2 regions of the Flavitalea flava genome follow, and region 2 is predicted to be linked to the other one. Evidence: riboswitches for the same ligand, from Rfam matches in the RefSeq annotation. Region 2 holds a riboswitch; the other holds the start of a gene.

Region 1 (3,426 bases), on a different contig from region 2:
GCATGAGGTTGGCGGTAACACTCATATCCAGAATATGGAAAGGAGACGCTTCCGCCTTTCTCGTATACGGGTTACGGTTGGAATTGCCGAAATAATGGGTATCCCAACCCTTTGAACGGTTATAGGTTTTGCCTCCCTCCTGCACCTTTTCCATTTCTGTCCCGATCACGCTGTAAAAAAAGCCATTGGTCTGTGGGAAAGAAAGGGCCAGTTCTTTTGTCCGTAAGGCATAATTAAGCAGGCTGCTGTCATCCTTCTTGCGGGCATACCGGTACAGACCCTGTGCAGAACGTAAAGAACAAAACCAGGCCTGGTTCCAGATGGAACGGAATTCCCGTTCATCCGGTTTGCCCGGGAAATTCGGGCTTTGGCTGACATTGACGATAAAGACCGGCGCTCCTACCTCTTTTCCGTTCAGGGTAAAATCCTGCCATACATTTTTCTTCCAGGAGTTAAATGCCCAGTTATAGGTTTGGCCGACGTATGCTCCCAGATCCTTATTGAGTAAGGGTTCCCCGGCCTGATATAAAGGATTGCCCCAGTTTTTCCAGAAAAAGGATAAGACATTTTTCCAGGGGTCAAAGATGCTCTCCTGATCATCCGCAGTCATCAGATAAAAACCTAATTCAATTTTGCCCGGCGGATAGATTGCACCTTTTTCCCGTACAAATAAGACATGTTCCTTTACTTTCGATCTGCTGCACCCGATCGTTAGTTTATTGGCGGGGGCATTCATATCCATATACCAATCCACGGCATGCTTTTTTTGTAACAGGTCCAGATCGGGAATCAGGATGATCTGTTTTTGGCCCGATGATACTATAAGTGCCGGCGATCTGAAGACATGCTGGGCAATGATATGATCATCGGTAGGCGTGAGATGCGGCGCCCAGTTAAACGTCGGTTTGAAGGAAGGAGTCAGATTGACCTGAAGATCGTCCTGTCTGACCGAATCCCTTAGCTCCCATTGCACCTTTACCCGGACCAGGTTTTTTGATTGTACCTGGTAATGAACTGTCGGTTTGTTGCTGCCGATCGAACCAAATTGAATGGTTTGAAGATAGGTCTGAAGCCCGGCTGGCAAGGGTTCTTCCGATGGATGTTTTACTTGATTCTGGCCTTGGGATGTGAAAAGAATCCCCAAAAAAGCAAGCGTTAAAAGGTACTGATTCATGGTCGTTAGAGTTTGATATTATTAAAATGAGATGGGTGTTCTACCTGGTATTGGTAAGCGCGGTTTTGATTTCCTTGTTTTCGAATATGGCATTAGTAATATACCCCCTTAAGTTACCTGAAAAATTAATAATCTCTGCCGGTTTGTCAATTTATTTGCAATACGGACTCAAATCAAGTATTTTTGCACCTTAAAGTTCTTTTCTATATTTCTTCATCAAGCGGAAATGGTCCCCGGGTAGCCCCGGGGTTAAAAGGGAATTGTGTGTAAATCACAAGCTGTCCCGCAACTGTAAGTAACGTAAACGATTTTTGCCCACGTTGTCCACTGTCCCGTAATTCCGGGATGGGAAGGACGGCAAAAATGTTACAAGCCAGGAGACCTGCCTTACCGTATTGACAATGCTTTCGTGGAATGAAGCAGAACGTCAGATTGGTGTATGGACAGGTCTTTACCGGATTCCCGGATTTTCCCGGAGTCCAGGATCTTGTGGGATGTAGTACACACCCAGGCCAATCCTTACATTTTCTCTTTCTTTTACATTTTATTCCTACGTAAGCATTGTGAGGTTTAGCAAAGGCTTTTAACTGATCATTAATCATTTAAAAAGCAAAAACATGCAAACACACAACTTAGGCTATCCGAGGATAGGTAGTCAACGTGAGCTCAAAAAAGCATCGGAATTGTATTGGTCCGGCAACCTTCCCGCGGAACAACTAATGTTTACCGGGCAAAACATCCGGCGCCATAACTGGCAATTACAGAGGGGCGCCGGGATTGACCTGATCCCCTGTAATGACTTCTCTTTTTATGACCAGGTGTTGGATACCAGTCTGATGGTGGGTGCGATCCCGGAAAGATATCATACCCTGATGGAAAAAAAACAATTGACGGATATCGACCTGCTTTTCGCCATGGCCAGGGGATACCAGAAAGATGGTTTCGATATTACCGCCATGGAAATGACCAAATGGTTCGATACCAATTATCATTATATCGTCCCGGAGTTCACGGCCAACCAGACTTTTACTTCTTTTTCCAATAAGGTCATCCATGAATTCAATGAAGGAAAACGCGAAGGATTCAATGTAAAACCTGTCCTTTTGGGACCAGTATCCTATTTGTTATTGGGCAAAGAAAAAGAACCGGGGTTTCACCGGCTGGAACTGATGAAAAATCTACTGCCGGTTTACCTGGAAGTGCTGAAAAAATTGGACGATAGCAAGGCCCATTATATACAATTCGACGAACCCTGCCTGGCTCTTGATCTGACGAAGGCCGAACTGGACGTTGTTGTCAAAACTTACCAGGAGATAAAGGGTAAATTCCCCGGTCTGCATATCATTTTAGCCAGTTATTTTGAATGTTACGGTAAAAACCTGCCTACTGTACTAAGCCTGCCCGTACAAACCATTCACCTCGACCTGGTACGATGCCCTTCGCAACTGGAGGATGTGCTGAGCGGCGGCTTCCAAAAATCAAAAACCAATCTATCTTTGGGCGTTGTCGATGGCAGGAATATCTGGATCAATGATTATCAGCAATCGTTATCTTATATCGACAAGGCAGTAGAAAAGATCGGTAAAGATAGGATCTGGATCGCCCCTTCCTGCTCCCTGCTCCATTCACCCTGCGACCTGGATCTGGAAACGAACGATACGGTGCTGATCCCGGAATTAAAACAATGGCTGGCCTTTGCCAAACAAAAAATCGATGAGGTGGTTACGTTAAAACAACTGGCCTCCGATGAAAACAAGATTATTGCCAACGAAAAATGGAAGCGTAATATCAGCGCTAATATCAGCCGTAAAACCTCTTCCCTGATCCACAAACCTTCCGTAAAAAAAAGAACGGCCGGTATTACCGAAAAGGATGCAATTCGGCAGCATGATTTTTCCCTGCGCAAAATCCAACAGCGGGAGGCCCTTCATCTACCCTTGTTCCCAACAACCACGATCGGTTCCTTCCCGCAAACCGCGGAAGTACGGAATATAAGAGCCAGGCTTAAAAAAGGAGACCTGACTGCTGAACAATATGATTCGCTCATCGAAAAAGAAACCGAAGAAGCGATCCGCTGGCAGGAAGAAACCGGCATCGATGTGCTAGTTCATGGAGAATTTGAAAGAAATGACATGGTGGAATATTTTGGGGAACAACTGGAAGGATTTGTCTTTACCAAAAACGGATGGGTGCAGAGCTACGGAAGCCGGTGCGTGAAACCTCCTGTAATCTATGGCGACGTATCCAGGCCA
Region 2 (3,426 bases):
TTTAATAAATCCTCCGTTAATCTTACCCGCACTTCGGTATTGCCTTCCGTCACCAATAAGATAAACTTCAATAACAAAGTAGCGCCCCGCATTGCCGTGTTAAAAAAGATCTCTGCCGGGCTAAGTTTGTATGCCAGCGCAGCCCGTGGTTTTTCAACGCCTACGGTTCAGGAATTGCAGAAGTCGAATGGGATCGTTGGGCCCCCGTTACAACCCGAAGATGGATTCGATTATGAGCTCGGCGCCAGGGGCAGCCTGTTCAACAACAAATTTTATTTCGATATCAATGCTTTTTATTTTCATCTGAATAAAACGATTGTACAACGGATCGATACCGCCGGAGTAGCATATTCCATTAACGCAGGAGGTACGAACCAGCATGGGTTGGAGAGTTTTCTCTCCTACCAGCTTGCTGATCACCCCCGCCGGTTTTTCAGCAATGCACGAATATGGGTCAGCCATACCTGGCATGATTTCCATTATAGGGACTTTATACAGAAAGGAAGCGATTATTCCGGCAACCGCCTCCCCAGCGTTCCTCCGCAATCCGCGGTAGCAGGCCTGGACCTGGCATTAAGGCCCGGCTTTTACCTGAATGCCACCTATACCTATGCTGACCGTATTGCGTTGAATGATGCAAATTCGGCCTATGCCGGTTCTTATAATTTATTGGGCGGCAGGATAGGATACCGGAAAGGTCTTGGCAGCAAACTGAGATTGGATATTTTTTGCGGTGTAGACAATCTTTTCGATACCCGGTACAGCCTTGGAAATGATATCAATGCGGCGGCAGCCACCCCCGCTTCGGCCCGCTATTATAATGCCGCACCCGGAATCAATTATTTTGCAGGGTTATCTTTAAATTTTAAGACGAAATAGGATACCTCTTTAATCCACATCAGAACTGAGTCAACCGTCATATGTTCTCTATTCAGCATTTTATTGTAGATTTGTGCCGATTTTGGTTGGCGCCCAGGCGCCATTAAAAGGGAAGACCGGTGAAAATCCGGCGCTATCCCCGTAGCTGTAAGCTCTCCCAGTACCCCCTGTTCGATCTTCATACCACTGTCCAATCAACGATGGGAAGGTGTCGAACAGCAGAGCAAGCCAGAAGACCTGCCAGGATCTTTTATCATTCAAGGCTTTCGGGTGAAAGGCATGGAATGTAAAATGTCCTCCTTATAAGGCAGGCAATTTATATTTCTACTTTATTTTCATTTTTTCCGAAGGCTCATTCAATTAACCAATGGTTTCCATTAATAAGGAGACCAAAAATCTACATGTGGAATGAGCAAGAAACTAATGGCCATGCTTATGTTATCGGCAGCCGGCACAAGCGGCTTAATGGCGCAGACTGGAACAAAGATCAAAAAAGACAGCACCGTCAAAGAACTGGACCAGGTGATCGTAACGGCCACCAAATCTCCGGTAAAACAAAATGAGACAGGAAAGGTAGTAACGATCATTACCAAGGAGGAATTGGAAAAAAGCACAGCGAAGACTTTAGGCCAGATCCTGAATGAGCAGGCAGGAATAACCGTTGGTGGGGCCCTGAACAATACGGGTTCCGTTCAAAGCATCTACATGAGAGGAGCCGCATCCGGCAGAACCCTGATCACCATCGACGGCGTTCCGGTAAACGATCCCTCCACTCCCGGGAATGAATTCGATATCAACCTTATTGCTCCGGACAATATCGAACGGATAGAAATATTAAAAGGAGCACAATCCACCTTATATGGATCGGACGCGATTGCCGGTGTTATCAATATTATCACCACAGGGGATATAAAAAAACCTTTCAATGTAAGGGCCAGCCTTGCCGGAGGAAATTATGGCACCTACAAGGGTAATCTCCAGGTTTTTGGGAAGGCCAACCAATTCACGTACAGCATTAAATATACCCGGTTGCGTACCGATGGTTTTTCTGCCGCCTATGACAGCAGTAAAAAGGGGAATTTCGACCGTGATGATTATTCCGGAAATGCTGTTACTACCAATCTTGCCTGGACCCCTACGGCAGAATTAACGGTAAAAGGATTTGCACAATACAGCCGGTATAAAACAGGAATCGATGCCGGATCATTTGCAGATGCAAAAAACTATGATGTCACCAGCAAAAACTGGTTGCTGGGCGGGGGCTTTGTATACAAATTGCCAAACGTAACCCTCAATGGTAACTACCGGTATGGTACGGTAAAAAGAACGAGTCTGGAAGACAGCGTTTTTGGCCAGCCTTATTACATGGATAAATTCCAGGGAATTACCCAATTCACGGAGCTATTCGCCAATACATCCCTCGGAAATGGGTTTACACTCTTAACAGGAGCGGATTACCGATACGCGTCTATGAATGATACTTCCGTATCTATTAGTTCTTTTGGCACCTATCCGGGGAATTTCAAGGACACTTCGCTTAGCCAGACCTCCATGTACGGATCCTTGTTCTTTAATAGTCATTTCGGCCTCAATGTCGAATTGGGGGGAAGATTAAATACCCATTCCCGATATGGAAGCAATTATACGTATACGTTCAATCCTTCTTTCCTTTTGCGCAGATCGGTCAAAATATATGGAAGTATTGCTACAGGGTATAAGGCGCCAAGCCTCTATCAATTATATTCTTCATATGGCTCTCCTGATCTTCAGCCGGAAACATCTTTGAATTATGAAGGAGGAATACAATACAGCAATGCCATCTTGAATTCCAGGGCTACCTATTACTACAGGAAGATAAAGAATGGCCTTGATTTCGATTATACTACCTACACCTATTTTAATGCCAGCAGGCAAAAAGCTCAGGGAATAGAATTGGAAAACAGGGTGCAATTAACCCGTCAATTGTCGCTTACCGCTAATTACACCTGGCTTAAATCGTCGGAAGAGATCCAGAATCGCATTGACTATAAAGATACCACCTACCAGTATTCACTTAGAAGACCTAAGCATACCATTAATGCGACTTTAGGCCTCCAGGCAACCCGTCAGCTATTTATCAGCGTTAGCGGGCATTATGAAAGCAAACGGCATGATGTAGGCGGCTATCAGGTTGCAGATGTGCCATTGGACAGCTATTTTATTCTGAACGGTTATGCTGAATTCCAGCCGGTAAAAAAATTGAAATTTTTTGCGGATGCCAAAAATATCACTAACAAAAAATTCTTTACTATATTCGGTTATAACTCTATTCCGTTCATGATAACCGGAGGAGCTACCCTTGATCTGTAAGCAATACGTTGATCTTTCGTCATAATATTGATTTGTAAAAAGAGCTTTTAAATACACTGAATATGTCTATACCAAAATTCAATCCCCGTTCCGCAGCCCTCTTTATCTTTATTCTCGCCGTCGGCGTTTTGAGAATATTAGCAACCTGGGGAAAGGACCTGTCCCCCCTCTGTAATTTTACTCCGATAGGGGCAATGG

What was found. A riboswitch is a leader RNA that binds a small molecule or an ion and turns the genes downstream of it on or off. The one in region 2 is predicted to bind cobalamin.
Region 1: it holds a riboswitch for cobalamin, as region 2 does, so the genes downstream of both, metE (5-methyltetrahydropteroyltriglutamate--homocysteine S-methyltransferase) here and ACX0G9_RS09715 (TonB-dependent receptor plug domain-containing protein) in region 2, are expected to answer to the same signal.

The regions. Positions count from the first base shown of each region.
Region 1 is NZ_JBTLQH010000003.1:34,097-37,522, reverse strand. It holds gene ACX0G9_RS04780 (hypothetical protein) at 1-1,174, opposite strand, end outside; cobalamin riboswitch at 1,385-1,578, shown strand; gene metE (5-methyltetrahydropteroyltriglutamate--homocysteine S-methyltransferase) at 1,792-3,426, shown strand, end outside.
Region 2 is NZ_JBTLQH010000007.1:202,876-206,301, reverse strand. It holds gene ACX0G9_RS09720 (TonB-dependent receptor) at 1-879, shown strand, start outside; cobalamin riboswitch at 946-1,138, shown strand; gene ACX0G9_RS09715 (TonB-dependent receptor plug domain-containing protein) at 1,288-3,228, shown strand; gene ACX0G9_RS09710 (DUF6580 family putative transport protein) at 3,291-3,426, shown strand, end outside.